DNA from 3 places in the Paenibacillus tritici genome. Region 3 is predicted to be linked to each of the others. Evidence: riboswitches for the same ligand, from Rfam matches in the RefSeq annotation. Region 3 holds a riboswitch; each other region holds the start of a gene.
What was found. Region 3 has a riboswitch for thiamine pyrophosphate ahead of thiC (phosphomethylpyrimidine synthase ThiC). Riboswitches for the same ligand answer to the same signal wherever they lie in the genome.

Region 1 (5,983 bases), 310 kb from region 3:
AGCTGGCGGAGGCCATCCGCCGCGTGATGGCCGGTGGGCGGGAGGTGTCGCCCGAGCTGGTGTTCGGCAGCCTGCGGGAAGAGAATCCGCTGACGGACCGGGAGCGGGAGATTCTGAAACTTGCCGCAGCGGGCCGTAGCGCCGGTGAGATCGCCTCGGCGCTCCACCTCTCCTATGGCACCGTCCGCAACTACATCTCCGAGATTCTCGGCAAGCTGCAGGTCGGAAGCCGGATCGAAGCCGTGCGGCTGGCGGAGGAGAAGGGTTGGATGTAGGGAGGGAAGTGAAGGTAAGCGAAGGTAAGCGAAGGTAAGTAGAGTGAGTGCGGGTAAGTGTAGGTAGTGCTGGTAGTGCAGTGAGAGTAGTGAATGCAGTGAGTGCTGGTAGTGCAAGTGAGAGTAGTGAGTGTAAGTAATTGCAGTAAGTGCAGGTAGTGCAGTGAGAGTAGTGAGTGCAGTGAGTGCAGTAAGTGGAGGTCAGTGCAGATAGTGCTGGTAGTGCAGTGAGAGTAGTAAGTGCAGTAAGTACAGTAAGTGCAGTGCAGTGAGTGCGGGTAAGTGTAGTGAGCGCAAGTGCTGGTGAGTGTACTAGGTGCGGGATGGATGTGTGGACGACGGATGGATGGTTGGGTGGATGTGCGGATGTGTAAGGTGCGGGGAATAAGGGGTTCCAGTACATACGGTATACTTAATTGCACTCCATACAACTAAATCGTCTGATGGATCACTAATGATCCCTATAGCTGCATTTCGTACAACTAAATTGCTATTTATAGCCTGATATTACTCATTCGGGCAGATTTAGTTGTACAGACTACAGTTATAGGAGGCGAGCGATTCTTTTTATTGTTTTTAAATGTACAGAATACAACTACACGGGCGAAGTGGTTCGCAACTTACATTACACGACCTGAGTTGTTCTAGCCCATTGTATTTACTACAACAGATGCTTCCTAAATCCGCCGCAAATTTGAATCTAATGCACTTCGTACAGCAGAAATCTGCGAAGAAGGCTTTTTGGGGCCCAAGAACAGAAATCTGCTGTATGAAATACAGCAGAATTGAATATGGCCGGGAGTATTACGGATTCTATTGTAGTAAATACAATCAGCTAGAAATAGGTTGCTGCAAAAGCGCAGAAGAGTTGTACAGCAATGAGCGCGGCGGAGGCAGCACGCAACGAGCCCAGCAGGCGAAGAGCCTGCTAACTCAGGCTCTTCGCCTGCTCCTCGCGCATCCACAGCGAGAGCTGGCGCTTGAGCTGGAGGAACTCGGGCGCGTCGGTAATCTCATCGCGGCGCGGACGCGGGAAGGGCACCTCCACGGTGTGGAGGACGGAGCCGGGACGCCCGGAGAAGACGTAGATGCGGCTGGAGAGCAGCAGCGCTTCTTCGATGTTGTGGGTGATGAACAGCACGGAGCGGCGGTTCTCCTCCCACAGCTCCAGCAGCCAGCGCTGCATCTGTTCACGGGTCAGCGCGTCGAGTGCGCTGAACGGCTCATCGAGCAGCATCAGCTCCTGCGGCGCGAGCATGGCCCGCAGGAAGGCGGCCCGCTGCTGCATGCCGCCGGACAGCATGTGCGGGTAAGCGCGTTCGAAGCCGCCCAGGCCGACCTTCGCCAGCCAGTGGCGCGCGGCTTCGCGGGCTTCCTGCAGCGGGGCGCCTTGCAGCTCGGCGCCGAGCACGACGTTGTCCAGGGTGCTGCGCCACGGGAACAGCGCGGGCTGCTGCGGCATGTAGCTGATCTTGCCGCGCTGCCCGGTAACCGGGAGGCCGTTCATGCTGACGGTTCCGCTATCCGGCAGCGTCAGACCGCCGATGATGTGGAACAGGGTGCTTTTGCCACAGCCGGAAGGACCGACAATGGAGACGAATTCCTGCGGCTCTACCGTCAGGGACACCTTCTCCAGCACTTGCGTCTCCCGGCGGCGGTGTGTGAATGATTTGGAGATGCCGCTGACTTCCAGCGCGGGCGGCGCACTCCGGATCTCCCCAAGGCTGCTGCCGGGACCGTTCGTCTTCAGGTGTTGGGTATTCATGAGATGAGACACTTCGGTCAGCTCCTTCTATATATTGTTATCGACTGCGTTAAATCTCCTTGCGCGGCTTCCAGCGCACGAGCCATTTCTCCAGCAGGGCAATGAGCGCGAACAGCACCAGACTCAGGAGAACGATGATGACGATGGCTACGAACATCCGGTCCGTACGGTAGGATGCCTTTTGCAGCAGCATATAGTAGCCGATGCCTTTGTCTGCGCCGATCCACTCGGCAACTACCGCGCCCATAACAGCATAGGTGGCGGAGATTTTGAGGCCCGAGAACAGGGAGGGCAGAGAGCCGGGAAGCTCCAGCTTGGTGAAGATCTGCCACTTGCCGGCCCCGGCCATCTTCATATAATTCATCATGACCCGGTCGCTTTGGGCGAGTCCGCCCATGGCGGCAACGGCTACGGGGAAGAAGCAGACGAGGGTGATCAGGATGATTTTGGGCAGGAGGCCGAAGCCGAACCAGATAATCAGCAGCGGACCAAGGGCGATGGAGGGCACATTCTGACTGAGGATCAGCAGCGGATAGATCGCTCTTCGGAGCCAGGGCAGCAGATGCAGCAGCAGGGCGGTAAGCAGGCCGATGCCGGTGCCTACCGGGAAGCCAATCAGGGTCAGCCGCAGCGTGGCAGCCGTGTGCGCCCAGATTCCCGAGGCGTTGCCCTGCGATTCACGCGCGATATCCGAGGGGCTTGGCAGCTGCCAGGCCGGGATATGGAATACCGATACAGCCACTTGCCATGCGCCCAGAAAAAAGATGACCGCCACAAGGGGCGGCCAGATTTGTCTCCAGGTGCTTCTCACGGCCGGTATTTCTCCGTCAGCTTGTCCATACTGATGCCGCCCGGGTTATGGGCGATCTTGATCTGGGAGATCACACTCGGGCTGCCGGAGGCGACCAGCGCCTCATGCATCTGACGCACAATATCCAGCAGTTCGGACAGCTCGCCTTCCATGGTGGTCTCCAGCGGATTCACCTGATGCTTGACCCCCGACTTCTGAATAACCTCAATCGCCGTGTCCACGTAAGGGATCGAATCCTCATTGTTTGGAGTCTTGGGAATTACCTGAATGCTAAGCAGTGTATTAGCCATTATTATTCATTCCTCTCATGTGAGTTAGTGTCAGTACTATTCCACCCGGTGTTTACTGGCCTTCCGGCAAAAACTCATTCGTAAACGTACTTTCGGCATCCAGCGGCTTATCCAGCAGCTTCAGGCCGTACATCCAGTCGGCATAATTCTTCCAGATCTCAAGCTTCTGCTCTCCCCAGCGGGCGGCATCGTCTTTATATTTCGGGCTGAGCCATTTCTGGCTGGCCAGCACCAGCTTGGGGTCCAGCTCCGGTACAGCATCGGACAAGACCGTGGCTGCTTCTTCCGGGTTGTCGATGGCATACTGATATCCTTTGGTCGTAGCCTTAAGGAAGGCCTTCACCACTTCAGGGTGTTCGGCGATTTCCTTCTCACTGGTGGTCAGAACCGGGGTGTAGTAATCCAGCTGCGGCGCGTAATCCTTCAGATACAGCATATCCAGCGGCTCGCCGCGCAGCTCGGCCTCCACTCCGGTCCAGGCGTAGAAGATCCAGGCGAAGTCGATATCCCGTTTCACCGCCGTGAAGAAGTCGGCTTCGCCGATATTCACCAGCTTCACCTTAGAGACGTCCCCGCTTTCGGGGTCCATGATGGCTTTCATGGCCGCCTGCTCCGCAGGGGAGCCCCAGCCTCCGTAGGTTTTGCCTTCAAAATCCTTCGGTGTCTTAATATTGCGGTCCTTCGGAGCGGCGAAGCCCGAGGTATTATGCTGAATGATAGCAGCGATAGACACGAGCGGCACATCCTGCAGACGGGCCAGGGTGAGCGCCTCCTGGGCGCTGATGCCAAACTGGGCTTCCCCGGAAGTGACCATAGTGTCAGACCCGGCAGCGCCAGGCTGTACAATCTCAACGTCAAGGCCCTCCTCCGCGTAATATCCCAGCTCCTTCGCGGCATACAGCCCGGTATGATTCGTGTTCGGCGTCCAGTCCAGGGCAATCTTGACCGGAATCAGCTCCTCTGGGGCATCGGTCGCAGTTGCTTCAGGGGCAGCGGTGCTGTTCCCGGCGGCAGGCGCACTGGCACCGGCATTTCCTGTGTTGCTGTTTCCGCCCCCGCATCCGGCTAACGCGATAACCAGCATGGAGCTTAGCAGCAGTGTACCTGTTTTTGTGACTCCCATCTCTCTCTTCTCTCTCCTTCCAGCAATCCCTATTCTTCCAACTTTCAAGTTAGACCATACCAAAAAAGCGCCCCGAAGATCGGGACGCCAGTTACTTGCGTGAGGGGATCAACTTCTGGGCCATGATGGCACAGTGCTGATTGAGATTCCTACGCTGGCATTATCCAGATCAGGTATAAGGGTCAGTATCTTATGGGATACAATCTCAGCCGGCCAATTCCAGCACCCCTGGTTCTATGAAGTTCACGGGTATTGCTATGTTCTTACGGTGTATTATAGACGGCGGCTTCGCGGTTGTCCAGAGCCGTCTGTTCAATCCTTATCATAGTACCGCCTTTTGCGGCGGCTGCGGATTCCATTCCGCGCCTCCCGCAGCGTTAAGCCGAGACTGACTGCGATCCCAGAGAAGGTCAGGAACAGAGCGAGATATTCGAACACGGAGTACTCCAGCATTTTGCTCCAGTCGATGTTCCCTTTCAGATCCTCAATGACCTGGTTCATGCCGTAAATCCCGCTGATTACCGTAAATACAGTCAGGACCATGAGCAGGGTATCCCGGCGTTTGGCCTGGAATTTGTCCTGATACTGAAACAGATCATTCAGGGTCATCTTCACTTCATCGAACAGGGCATCATTGCCGTAGACCTTGCGCAGCTGGAAAAAAATCTCCCGCCCCTGCGACTGCGAGATAAGCTCCAGAAAATAGAATTTGGCGGAAAATTTATTGATCAGAAAGATCAGATTCTCGATCTCTTCGTAATCGTGGTTGATGCGCAGCCGGGAATGCAGATTGGCGAGCTTCAGCAGCACGATTTTATGAAAAATACTCAGCAGCAGTCCATAATAATACTCTCCGTACATCTGGTTGACCAGCTCCGTGGCAATATCGGGCTTCGCCCGGCTCAGGCAGCAGAAGGTCTGCTCGTTCGTCATATAATAGGTGTCCGGCCCCCAGCGGCTATAGCAATGATCCCGGGTGTACTGCTCGATATACTCAGGATCACTCGCGCTGGTAAAAGGCTTACCGTCTATAGTCAGCCCATCCAGCTGGGAGGCGCGGTAGCGCAGCTCTACACTTATCTCATCCAGCTCTTCCTCACGGTTGAAGCCATAGAAGGCCTGCACCAGCATCCGTTCATCCACGAAAAAAGGCAGGGTCTCGAAATAAGCGCCATCAATCTCCGCAGGGTCGAGAAACGGCTCCAGACCGGAGACGAGATTCTTGAACACGAAATCCTCCACCCGGCCGAAGGACTTCTCCTGGCAATGGATAAAGGCATGTTTATCCTGATAACACACATCCTCCAGTGTTCGGAACCGGTCAGCGAATTCCAGCACAGTGCTGAAGGGAAGGTTTTTCTCCTCGATAGCCACTCTTATGGTCAGAAAGCCCAGTTCAAACGGACAGAGGAACACATCGGTGGACAGAATCCGGAAATTCACAGACTCGAAGAGCATTTCCAGCCGGCACGGCAGATCGTTTACCCGGGAAAAGCGGCGGAAGGAATCGCTGTCCTTCTCACGCGGAAACAGCACATGAGCGGCAAACGGCAGATAGCTGCGCTCCATTTTCTCATGGGACACGCAGTAGCCTTCTCCGTAATAGGCATTCTCCAGTTCCTTGTTGTCGAGAAAAAAACGCGTGAACCCCTCCTTCTGCAGACTTGCGATCAGCTCTTTATCCTGTCCGGGCTTGATGGAGAAGGGAAAGATAAATTG
Region 2 (5,983 bases), 3.2 Mb from region 3:
GCCCTCCAAGCTTGAGCAGGGCGGCACCCGTTAGCGCGGCGGGACCCTTTTCCCGAAATTGGAACAGAGTGATTCCCCCGTCCGCAGCAGCCGATAAGGTGTCAGCCGGTGAGAGCTTGCAGTTCACGCTGCCCATTATGAAGTACAGCTTCAGAAGTCTGCGCATGTCCTCGCTGTTGATCCGTTTCATAGCAGTTCCCCCTTGGATCTCATCCGGTTCTGGTAAGCAAAATGATTGGTCGGCCCCTGCCCGGCCCCAATATTCAGACTGTCCTCGATAGCGGCCTGAATGAAGGCCTTGGCGGTACGGACCGCTTCCGGCATGGAGCGGCCGAGCGCCAGACCCGCCGTCACCGCTGCCGAGAAGGTACAGCCGGTTCCATGCGTATGTCTGGTCTCAATCCGCGGACTGGACATATATTGAAATTCCCGTCCGTCATAGAGCAGATCCACAGCCTCATCGCCTTCCGGGTCATGTCCCCCCTTCAAGACAATATACTGCGCTCCCATCTGATGGAGGAGCCTTGCGGCTTGTTCTCTGTCCTGCCGTCCGTGAATCTTCATGCCTGTAAGCATCTCTGCTTCAGGAAGATTGGGGGTGATGGCGAGTGCCAGAGGAAGCAGGTCTGTAATCAGCGCCTGCACCGCTTCCTGCAATAGCAATTGGGAGCCGCCCTTGGCGACCATGACCGGGTCGATGACCAGCCGCTGCTGCCAGCCGTATTGCTTCACTTTGACGGCAACTATGCGGATAATGTCACTGCTGAACAGCATCCCCGTCTTGATGGCGTCCGGCGGTAAATCACTTCCGATGGAATCGAGCTGGGCTACGACTGTCTCCGGCTCCATGGGATAGACCCCTTGAACACCGAGCGTGTTCTGTGCGGTGAGCGCAGTAAGGGCGGACATGCCATATACCCCCAGCTCCTGGAAGGTTTTCAAGTCTGCCTGAATGCCGGCCCCTCCGCCACTGTCGGAGCCGGCAATGGTTAACGCTTTGCGTATGCTAGTCATCGTGTAATCTCCTTCTGTAATATGCGGTCTAGGATATTGTGCGGTCTAGGATTCGAGCAGCTTCAGCCGGGACCGGCTGCTGTATAGCTCCGGAGTCACCAGGGCCAATTGATTGAGGAACTCTATCTGGAAGCTGCCGGGCCCTTGGTCTTCTGCCGCTTCAGCAGCAAGCTCGGCTGCCACGCCATAGAAGGAGAGGGCTTCGGCAGCCGCCTCCAGCACATCGCCGCCCCCGCCGCTGGCCGCAAGAAATGCGCCTACGACAGCACTGAGCAGACAGCCGGTTCCGGTGACCCGGGTCAGGATGGGGTGGCCGTTGCTGGCGATATAGGTCCGCTTGCCGTCGGTAATGATATCTTCCTTGCCGGTGATGATGACCACACAGTTCAGCTTCCGCGCAGCCTTGTTCGCCAGGGCGATTACATCGCCTTCGCCTGCCCCGGCATCCACGCCTTTGCTCGCCCAGCGCTCGCCGGCGACATTAGCAACCTCAGCTACATTGCCGCGCAGAGCGGTAAGCTGAAGCTCCCCGAGCAGCTTGGCGGTAACCTCCGTGCGGTAGGCGGTGGCGCCTGCCCCGACGGGATCAAGTACCAACGGAACGCCCTGCCGGTTCGCGGCCTGCCCGGCTTTGAGCATGGAAGCGATGGCGGCTTCATTCAGCGTGCCGATGTTCAGCACGACAGCCCCGGACATGGCGGCGACATCGGCAACTTCTTCCAGCGCATCGGCCATAAACGGGGAGGCCCCGAGCGCAAGCAGCCCGTTTGCGGTGAAGTTGGCGACTACGATATTCGTGATATTATGCACCAGCGGATTCGCCTGGCGCACCTTGGATAGATAAGACATATGAATTCCTCCTGAGGGTATAATCTAGAAATTAATAAAAGCGTTCTTAATATCCACTTCCTGCGCCAGCAGTCCGTTCTCGCCCAGCCACTGGTTTACTTTCTCCCATGTAGCCCCATCCTGATAGCCGAAGGGCTGAGAGCCGGCATCCATCAGCGGCAGCAGGATCTTCAGACTGCGCTGTTCAATCGCTTCATCCAGCGGAGCGGTATCCTCCTGATGCTCCAGCAGAAGCTTCAGCGCTTCATCCGGGTTCCCGGCTACGAACTGCTGGCCTTGTCGTATGGCTTCCACGAATTTTTGGTAATACCCCTGCGAATCCTGAAGTCCCTGTTCACTGGCGACCAGCACCAGCTCATAATAATCGGGAACCCCGTATTCCACAGGATTGAAGGAGCGTACCGGATGGCCTTCCTGCTCCAGAAGGAGCTGCTCATGGTTGATGAAGCCGCCCATTATGGCATCCACACGGCCCGTGGAGAGCGCGGGAATCAGCTCGAAGCCAACGTCGATCAGCTTCAGGGATGAGGCGTCCCCGCCGTCACTTGTCACCATGGCTTTCAGCATGGCTTCATACAGCGGAACAGAGGAATATCCGGCTTGCTTGCCTGACAGCTCTCCCGGACGGGTAATTCCGCTGTCAGCGGCTACCATAAGATGATTCAGCGGATGCCGCACCAGGGCGGCAATGGATTTGACCGGAATGTTCTCTCCCCGTGCCATCAGCACCTGAGGCTGATAGCTGAGCGCGAGGTCCACCTTCCCGGCAGCGACAAGCTTCAGCGCATCATTGGTATCGGCAGGCATCTGAATCTCCACCTCAAGACCTTGTTCAGCGAAATATCCTTTAGCCTGAGCTGCGTATAAAAAGGAGTGGACAGCGTTCGGATACCAGTCGAGCATAATCGTCAGCTTATGGGCTGGACCGTCAGCACCCGCTTCGGAGGTCGCAGTTGTTGCAGCCGTGGAGCCGGAAGTCCCCGGACTGTTGCTGTTGGCGCAGCCTGCCAGGACCGGCAGGGTACAGAGCACAAGAGCGGACAGCAGCAGCTTGGCCGGCCTTGAAATGCTATTGTACAGATTACGTGCATAGCGGATAGTAGTCATGAATAACGTCCTCTTTTCTTCAGAATAATCTTCTCCAGCCCGGCGACAGATAGAAACAATAAGATACCGAGTGCGGACAACAAGACAACAGCGGCAAACATCTTGGCGCTCTGCAGATTCCCGGCCATTCTGCGGCTGAAGTAGCCCAGCCCCTGGCTGCCCCCGAGCCATTCTCCGATCGTTGCACCGATGACACAGTATACAACCGACAGCTTCAGTCCGGAGAAAAAAGAGGGCAGGGCCAGCGGAACGCCAACCTTCCTGAGGATCTGCCAGCGGTTCGCGCCGAATGTCAGCAGCAGCTCCCGGTAGCCGTCTGTGTTCTTGGACAACCCGTCATAGGTGCCGATGACCACCGGAAAGAATGCGGTCAGGAAAACAACAGCCACCTTGCTCCATAAGGTGTAGCCGAACCACATAATGAACAGGGGCGAGAGGGCGATTAGCGGTATCGTCTGGCTGATAACCAGGAGCGGGTACAGCGCCTTGGCCAGCGGCCTAAACAGATGCATCCCCGTCCCCAGCAGGCTTCCGCAGCCTACGGACAGGGCGAAGCCTGTGAGCACCTCCAGTAGTGTCGCAGGCAGATGCACTCCGAAGAGCAGGCTGCGTTCTTCAATCAAGGCCATCCAGACCGCAGACGGAGCAGGAAGAATGAATGGAGGAATCAGGCCAAGGCGCGCTACAGTCTCCCAGACCGCCAGGGTCAGCACCGCCAGCAGGGCAGACGGGCCGTAATCCTGCATCAGCCGTCTAGGTGAGACGGTTATCATATAACTTCAGCTCCAATTCCTGACGCAGGGCAGCAAACTGCGGTTCATAGTTCAGACTGTGGTGCCGGGGACGAGGGAGTCTGGAAGTGAACTCCTGTATCCCGCCGCCCTGACTGCCGGTCATCAGATAGATTCTGTCACTGAGCAGCAGTGCCTCCTCCAGGTCATGGGTGATGAACAGCACAGTCTTGTCCAGCTCCGACCATAACTCCAGCAGCCAGATCTGAAGCGCCCGCTTCGTAATGGCATCCAGCGCTCCGAACGGCTCGTCGAGCAGCAGAAGTTCATTGCCCGCAGCGACCGTGCGGAGGACGGCCACCCGCTGGCGCATCCCGCCGGACAGCTCATGCGGATAAGCACCTTCGGTCTCGGTGAGACCGAAGCGGTCCAGCAGGGTGCGGATCTGCGTAACGGCGTCCGCTTTGGGGACGCTGCGCTTCAGTTCCCAGGGCAGCAGACAATTATCCAGCACGGTTCTCCAGGGCAGCAGGAGATCCTGCTGCGGCATATAGGCGACACGGCCCAGCCTCTGGGCCGCTGATGTTGACTCAACCCCGTTCAGCGTAAGGCTGCCGCTGGCAGGCTCAAGCAGGCCGGCGATAATTTTGAACAACGTGCTTTTGCCGCATCCGCTGGCACCGACGACAGAGATGAATTCCCCCCGGCGAACATTCATGGACAGCTCCGAGAATACCGGTGCACGGGACGATCCGGACCCGAAGGCGTAGGACAGATTCGTAAGGTTAATCATAAGACTATGTTGGAAGCCTCCTCCGGGATCAATTAACAGCCGTACGAACATCAAAAAGCCCCATTCATTTCCCGGAGGAGATGAATGGGGCGGAAGGTACAGTCAGCTGCGGCCTATGACGCGGAAGCCACTGATACAATCTGCTCCACTTCCCTCCGCTGGTATGATCCAGATCAGGTTCCAAGGGTCCGGAGCTTAAGCTCCGTCTCAGTCGGCCGACTCCCCTAGTGAAATAACAGGTGCTATTGAATTCGTAATTGCTACTTAATATACCATAAATTCCTCTCTTGTAAAGAGCAGGCTGTTCTAGCGTCTGGAGAGGCCTGTCACGAACAAAGCCACGATTCCGCGGGAGATTTCCAGCTTGGAGGAATGGTTACGCTTCTGTTCATATAAGTACAGATCGGGGCTGAGTATTGAGATTAATGCGGTAGCTGCGAAGCCCGGATCTATATCAATAATCTCTCCATTGTCTGCAGCCCGCTGCAGCAGCTCAGTCATCATCACTCCCAGCCGCTGAAAAAAAGGATGCTCAAACTGGGTAAGCTGCTTCTTGCCGGTGAACTCGGCTTTGATCATATTCAGCAGCTCGGCATACTGCTCTATGAAATCGGCAATCTGCTCAATGCTGCTCTGCAGCCGGGCCAGGGCCGGAGCTTCACCGGCGCCGGCAGCGACCTGCTGCTCCAGACCGGAGAGGAACTGGTCCGCGCTGCCCTTCAGCAGAGCAGAACAGATCTCACCTTTGTCCGTGAAGCGGCGGTACAGCGAGCCTTGCCCTATCCCCGCCCGCTTCGCAATGCTGTACATGTTCACCGCCTCCAGGCCGCTCTCGGTGAACAACTGGCGGGCGGCTTCGAGAATCCGCTGCACATAAGGATCGGCGGACACGGGCGGAGCGGATTCTACGGCTTGCGGAGCTGACGGCGGGAGCTGTGCAGCATCGGTGTCTGGCTTTTTCATGAGATCCCCTTTCAGAAACAGATCAGCGATTTACAGAAAAACAAATAAATCAATTGACACAACGGACAATTGTCCGTAGACTATGAATTGCACTTACGGACAGTTGTCCGTTCACTCATTATATCTATAAATCTGTCCGCAGGTCAATGCTGGGCGCGGACAGCTCAGGAGGAGAAGAGACATGGATCAAACCTTGAAGCAGGAGGCCGAGTTCCGGCTGTCCGGCATTCTGGTTCCGCTGCTGGCGATTATTGCCGGGGTATTTATGGTTGTCCTGGACAGCACAGCAATGAATGTGGCATTGTCCCGGCTGGTAGTGGATTTCAAGACCGATCTGCATACGCTGCAATGGGTGGTAACCGGCTATATGCTGGCCCAGGCTTCCGTTATTCCGCTGTCCGGCTGGCTGTCAGACCGGTTCGGGGCCAAAACGGTCTTTTTGACAGCGGTAATCATATTCACATTAGGCTCCATTCTGTGCGCTACGCCGAGCAGTGCCGAATGGCTGATTGTATTCCGTGTAATT
Region 3 (5,983 bases):
GGGTACTATGCATCATCAATTACGGATTTTTTCCGGTTCGTCGAATCCGAAGCTGGCCGCTGACATCGCGGAGCGCCTTGGTGCACCGCTTGGCCTGATCAAGCTGACACGTTTCAAAAGCGGCGAGATTTATGTGCATTATGAAGAGAGCATCCGGAACTGCGACGTATTTTTGGTGCAATCCCTGGCTCATCCGATTAACGAGCTGTTTGTAGAGCTGCTGGTCATGATTGATGCAGCCAAACGTGCATCGGCAAGAACAGTGAACATTATCGTCCCTTATTACGGGTATGCCCGGCAGGAACGCAAATCCGCACCGCGTGAGCCGATCTCGGCCAAAATGGTTGCCGATGTGCTGACCACAGCAGGGGCGACCCGCGTAATTACCATTGATCTGCATGCCGCAGCTATTCAGGGATTCTTCAATATCCCGGTGGACCATCTGACAGCGCTCGATCTGATCAGCGGTTATTTGAAGGTGAAGGGTCTTACTGATCTGGTCGTGGTATCGCCGGATGCGGGACGCGCCTCCATGGCGGAGAAGCTGGCCAGCCGGCTGGATTCGCCGTTTGCGATCATGATCAAGAAACGTCCGGCCCATAATGAATCGGTAATTACGCATGTCATCGGGGATGTTGAAGGCAGAACGCCGATCATCATAGAGGATCTGATTGATACCGGAACGACCATCGTCAATGTGGTGGAGGGCCTGAAGGAACGGGGCGCCCGGAACAGCATCGTCTGTGCTACACACGGACTGTTCTCCGGAGATGCGCTGGAGCGGATGGACCACCCCAATATCGACGAGATTGTGGTCACCGATTCGATTGCACTGCCGGATGAGCATTCCAGCAGATTCGCAGTACTCTCGGTAGCTCCTATGCTGGCAGAGGCCACGCGTATCATCATCGAAGGCGGTTCCATAGATAAGCTGTTCAGAGATGCAGGGATTTAGCGCCTGCGTCTTTTTTTTACCGCCTTGCCATGTTGATCTTAGCCTGTTGTGAAGAGCGTTGAGATTGAGAATCTGACTGCCACATGTGGTATACTGTGTGAAGAAGACAGCCGGGACCAGAAATGGAAACGAAAAGGTTGCTTAAGTAGGGAGGACAGGTGGTTCTTATGACGCCGCTCTCCTATTTTTCATGAGGCTTAGGAAGCTGATAAAAGGGAGGTGCCTTGCTTCCATGATTGAGAGAACTTCAGAGAATGTCGCGGAAATTAGTAACGTCATTCCGGTCACTCTGGATGCCAATTTTTTCTTTGAAAGAGCCGTTCGGTCGCTGGACCGCTTTCAATATGATAAGGCATTGAAGAATTTTCGCAAAGCTGTTGAATATGAGCCGGATAATCCGGTGAATCATTGCAACATGGCGGGTATATTATCTGAGATGGGCGATTACACGGCATCCAATGAGATTCTCATCCATGTCCTTGAGAAGATTGATCCGGGAATGACAGAATGTCACTTCTATATGGCTAATAACTTCGCCAATATGGAAAGCTTTGAAGAGGCGGAGCGTGCGCTGGTCACTTATCTGGAGGAGGATGCCAGCGGTGAGTTCATGGCTGAATCCGAAGAATTGATGGAGCTGCTGCAATATGAGCTGAACCGTCCCGCTCCGCTGGTGCGTATCCGCAGCCGTGAGGGTGTGATCGAGCATGACCGGGCCCGGACGCTGCTGGAGGAGGGGAAGTTCCCGCAGGCTGTAGAGCTTCTGCAGGAGATCACCACGAACACCCCGGACTTTCTGGCTGCGCACAATAACCTGGCACTGGCCAATTTCTATATGGGCCGGTTCGCCAAGGCGAAGGAATGTCTGGATGAGGTGCTGAAGCAGGACCCCGGTAACCTTCATGCACTCTGCAATATGGCTATTTTCATGCAGTATGCAGGGGACAAGGAGCAGCTTGGGACTCTGCTGGGTATGCTAGAAGCAACCGTGCCGTTTCATCAGGAGCATGTGTTCAAAATGGCCACAACCATGGGTATCCTGGGCCGCCACACTGCGGCGTACAGCCATTTTCGCCGTCTGCTGAAGGATGAGGAGGTCGCCGGAGACGCCGGCCTGTATCATTACTGCGCGGTGGCGGCAAGCAATAGCGGCCTGTACAGTGAAGCTCAGCGCTGCTGGAGACAGGCCGCGAAGCTGGACCCTGATTCTGCTGTGCCGGCCTTCTTCCTGTCCCAGCTTCAGCAGGCCAGGGCGGAAGAGCGCTCTATGCCATCTATCAGCTACAATTACCAGTTACCCTTCCAGGAGCAGCTTAAGCAGTGGAAGGACAATACGGGCAAATTCACGGAAGAGGTACGGAGTAATCCGCTGCTGCGCGCGTCGTTCTTCTGGGCGCTGCGCTACGGCGATTCTGCCACGAAGCTTCAGGTGACCGAAGCTCTCCGCTGGATTGAGGATGAGGAGATGTCCGAGGTACTGCGCGGCGTGCTGGAGCAGGAGCCGCTTCAGGAGGACCGCCTGCAGGAGGCAGCGCTGTTCAGCCTTCAGCGGCTGATCGGAGATCACCTGGATGAAGCTGGCCCATCCGGCGAAGAACAGGAGCTGGCGGCTCTGTCCAGCCCCAAGGGAACGCCTGAATGGAGAGAGGACTGGCAGCGGATTATGGATCATACGGCAGCGATGATGGACCGCAGATATGATGCTGTCCAGAAGAAGGATGCCGAGTTTATCTGGAAGCAGTTCATCGGCAGCCTGTACCCGGATGTTCCGTTATTCCGCAATGACGGCGGCTGGTGCGCAGCCCTGGAGTATCTGACGGCACGGCTGCATGGACAGCCGGTTACATTCCGCGAGGTGGCCCAGCGTTACGGGGTGTCCGTCTCCATGGTTAGCCGTTATGCGCGGCGGATCGACAGCGAATGTGATGTCCGGGGGATGCTGCCGGGAACGGACGGCTTATCGCCGTCCACTACCCGTATTTGAACCACTACTTCTAAATACAAACCTACTTGTAAGGAGGCCAAAGCAATGTACAAAACAATTGTAATCGGAACAGGCCCGGCCGGGCTGACTGCTGCGATTTACCTGGCGCGTGCGAACCTGAGCCCGCTGGTGATTGAAGGCTTGCAGCCGGGAGGACAGCTGACAACGACAACAGAAGTGGAGAACTTTCCAGGCTTCCCTGAAGGAATTCTGGGTCCGGATCTGATGGACAATATGCGTAAGCAGGCTGAACGCTTCGGCGCTGAATTCAAGAATGGCTGGGTGGAATCCGTTGATTTCTCGCAGCGTCCGTTCAAGGTTACCGTAGACGGAATGGGTGTGCTCGAAGCAGAGTCGGTCATTATTTCAACCGGAGCCTCTGCAAGATATCTGGGAATCCCGGGCGAGCAGGAGAATGTGGGGCGCGGGGTTAGTACCTGTGCGACCTGTGACGGCTTCTTTTTCCGGGGCAAAAAGATTGTCGTGGTCGGCGGCGGGGACTCTGCCATGGAGGAAGCCAGCTTCCTGACCCGCTTCGCGTCCAGCGTAACGCTGGTTCACCGCCGTCCGGAGCTTCGGGCTTCGAAGATCATGCAGGACCGCGCGCGCGATAACAGCAAGGTATCCTGGGCCCTGAACCGTACCCCGGTTGAAGTTACCGTCGGGGACACCGGTGTGAAGGGCATCACGGTGCTTAATAATGAGACCGGACTGACAGAGCTGGTGGAGGCAGATGGTGTCTTTGTGGCGATTGGACATACTCCTAACACAGCGTTCTTGGGCGGCCAGATTAACACGGATGAGAGTGGTTATATCGTGGTCAATCCGGGTACTACCGAGACGAATATTCCCGGCGTATTCGCCTGCGGCGATGTGCAGGATACACGTTACCGTCAGGCTATATCGGCAGCGGGAACCGGCTGTATGGCGGCAATGGACGCCGAGAAGTTCCTGGAAGGCACGATGGTGCATGACTGGAGCGAATCGCTGGATAAATAACCGGAGAAGGTTCCGGGTAACAATTATGGGTTTACAAGAAATACCTATACCAGTAAAATGTAATTAATTAGATAAGATACCCACTAGGGGAGCCTGAATAGGCTGAGACGGGAAAATTGAATTTCCGGACCCTTGAACCTGATCTGGATCATACCAGCGTAGGAAAGTGGAGTCGGACCTTTTTTGAATACAGTCTTATTTGGCTGTTCCTTTAATAAAGCCGCTCCAGGTGGAGCGGCTTTTTGACGTGCGGGAATTCATGGATTCTTCGGCTCAGTCTGCTGCGTGAAATCTTATCTGACAAGCTCATAGAGCAAAGAGGAGGAGATTAGAGTGACAGAAATAGTGAAGAACGGCGAGGTAGACCTTTCCAGTTTTCCGGCAAGCCGTAAAGTGTATGTAGAGGGCTCGCGCCCGGATATTCAGGTTCCGATGCGGGAGATCACTCTCAGCAGAACAGAGGGCGTTGCCGGGGATAAGGAGAACGCACCGCTGCGTGTCTATGACACAAGCGGTATCTACACCGATGCTGCAGAGGAGACCGACATTCGGAGGGGACTGCCGCCGCACCGTCTATGCTGGATTGCAGAGCGGGGCGATTCGGAGGAATACACCGGAAGAGCCGTACAGCCGGAGGATAACGGAATCCGCAGGGGCGGGCCGCCCGCAGAAGCTTTTCCGGGACTGCAGCGAAGTCCGCTGCGGGCACAGGCGGGCCGCAATGTTACCCAGCTGCATTATGCACGGCAAGGGATGATTACACCGGAGATGGAGTATATCGCGATCCGTGAGAATATGCGGCCGGAATTCGTACGGGACGAGGTGGCCGCCGGCCGGGCCATCATTCCGGCCAACATTAATCATCCGGAGAGCGAGCCGATGATTATTGGCCGCAACTTCCTGGTGAAGATCAATGCCAACATCGGAAATTCTGCGGTATCTTCTTCTATTGAAGAGGAGGTGGAGAAGATGCGGTGGGCGACCCGTTGGGGGGCTGATACAATTATGGACCTCTCCACCGGAGCTGCAATTCATACCACCCGCGAATGGATTATCCGCAATTCTCCGGTGCCTGTCGGCACAGTGCCCTTATACCAGGCGCTCGAGAAGGTGAACGGTATAGCGGAGGATTTAACCTGGGAGCTCTATCGTGACACGCTGATTGAGCAGGCAGAGCAGGGAGTGGATTACTTCACCATTCATGCCGGGGTGCTGAAGCGCTATATTCCGCTGACTGCCCGGAGAATGACAGGCATCGTATCCAGAGGCGGCTCGATTATGGCCGCGTGGTGCCTTGCCCATCAGCAGGAGAACTTCCTGTACACACATTTTGAAGAGATATGTGAGATTATGAAGACGTATGATGTAGCCTTCTCCCTGGGGGACGGACTGCGTCCGGGTTCTATTGCAGATGCCAATGACGAAGCTCAATTCGCTGAGCTGGAGACGCTGGGAGAGCTGACAGCGCTGGCCTGGAAGCACGATGTTCAGGTCATGGTTGAGGGTCCGGGACATGTGCCGATGCACCAGATTAAGGAGAATATGGACAAGCAGCTCGAGATTTGCCGGGAAGCCCCCTTTTATACTCTCGGCCCGCTGACTACCGATATTGCCCCCGGTTATGATCATATCACTTCAGCTATCGGGGCGGCGATGATCGGCTGGCTGGGGACATCTATGCTATGTTACGTAACACCGAAGGAGCATCTGGGGTTGCCTAACAAGAATGATGTGCGCGAAGGAGTCATTACCTACAAAATCGCCGCCCATGCCGCAGACCTCGCCAAGGGACATCCGGGTGCACAGGACAGGGATAATGCGCTGTCCAAGGCGCGGTTCGAATTCCGCTGGCGTGACCAGTTCCATCTCTCCCTGGACCCGGAAAGGGCGCTGGAGTATCATGATGAGACCCTTCCTGCGGAGGGTGCGAAGCAAGCGCATTTCTGCTCGATGTGCGGCCCTAAGTTCTGCAGCATGCGGATTTCGCATGATATCCGTAATTCCCCAGTTTGAGTGTACCGCTGTAAATATAGCTGGTCTTCTAT

Region 1: another riboswitch for thiamine pyrophosphate. It lies ahead of KDC22_RS02145 (ABC transporter substrate-binding protein); the one in region 3 lies ahead of thiC (phosphomethylpyrimidine synthase ThiC).
Region 2: another riboswitch for thiamine pyrophosphate. It lies ahead of KDC22_RS14215 (ABC transporter ATP-binding protein); the one in region 3 lies ahead of thiC (phosphomethylpyrimidine synthase ThiC).

The regions. Positions count from the first base shown of each region.
Region 1 covers NZ_CP073365.1:471,149-477,131, forward strand. The annotation lists gene KDC22_RS02125 (response regulator transcription factor) at 1-275, shown strand, start outside; gene KDC22_RS02130 (ABC transporter ATP-binding protein) at 1,204-2,040, opposite strand; gene KDC22_RS02135 (ABC transporter permease) at 2,090-2,851, opposite strand; gene KDC22_RS02140 (thiamine-binding protein) at 2,848-3,141, opposite strand; gene KDC22_RS02145 (ABC transporter substrate-binding protein) at 3,194-4,264, opposite strand; TPP riboswitch at 4,394-4,504, opposite strand; gene KDC22_RS02150 (hypothetical protein) at 4,577-5,983, opposite strand, start outside.
Region 2 covers NZ_CP073365.1:3,374,184-3,380,166, forward strand. The annotation lists gene thiE (thiamine phosphate synthase) at 1-190, opposite strand, end outside; gene thiD (bifunctional hydroxymethylpyrimidine kinase/phosphomethylpyrimidine kinase) at 187-1,014, opposite strand; gene thiM (hydroxyethylthiazole kinase) at 1,060-1,863, opposite strand; gene KDC22_RS14205 (ABC transporter substrate-binding protein) at 1,888-2,970, opposite strand; gene KDC22_RS14210 (ABC transporter permease) at 2,967-3,743, opposite strand; gene KDC22_RS14215 (ABC transporter ATP-binding protein) at 3,724-4,494, opposite strand; TPP riboswitch at 4,628-4,730, opposite strand; gene KDC22_RS14220 (TetR/AcrR family transcriptional regulator) at 4,801-5,457, opposite strand; gene KDC22_RS14225 (DHA2 family efflux MFS transporter permease subunit) at 5,639-5,983, shown strand, end outside.
Region 3 covers NZ_CP073365.1:160,250-166,232, forward strand. The annotation lists gene KDC22_RS00810 (ribose-phosphate diphosphokinase) at 8-955, shown strand; gene KDC22_RS00815 (tetratricopeptide repeat protein) at 1,188-2,939, shown strand; gene trxB (thioredoxin-disulfide reductase) at 2,985-3,938, shown strand; TPP riboswitch at 4,014-4,120, shown strand; gene thiC (phosphomethylpyrimidine synthase ThiC) at 4,272-5,951, shown strand.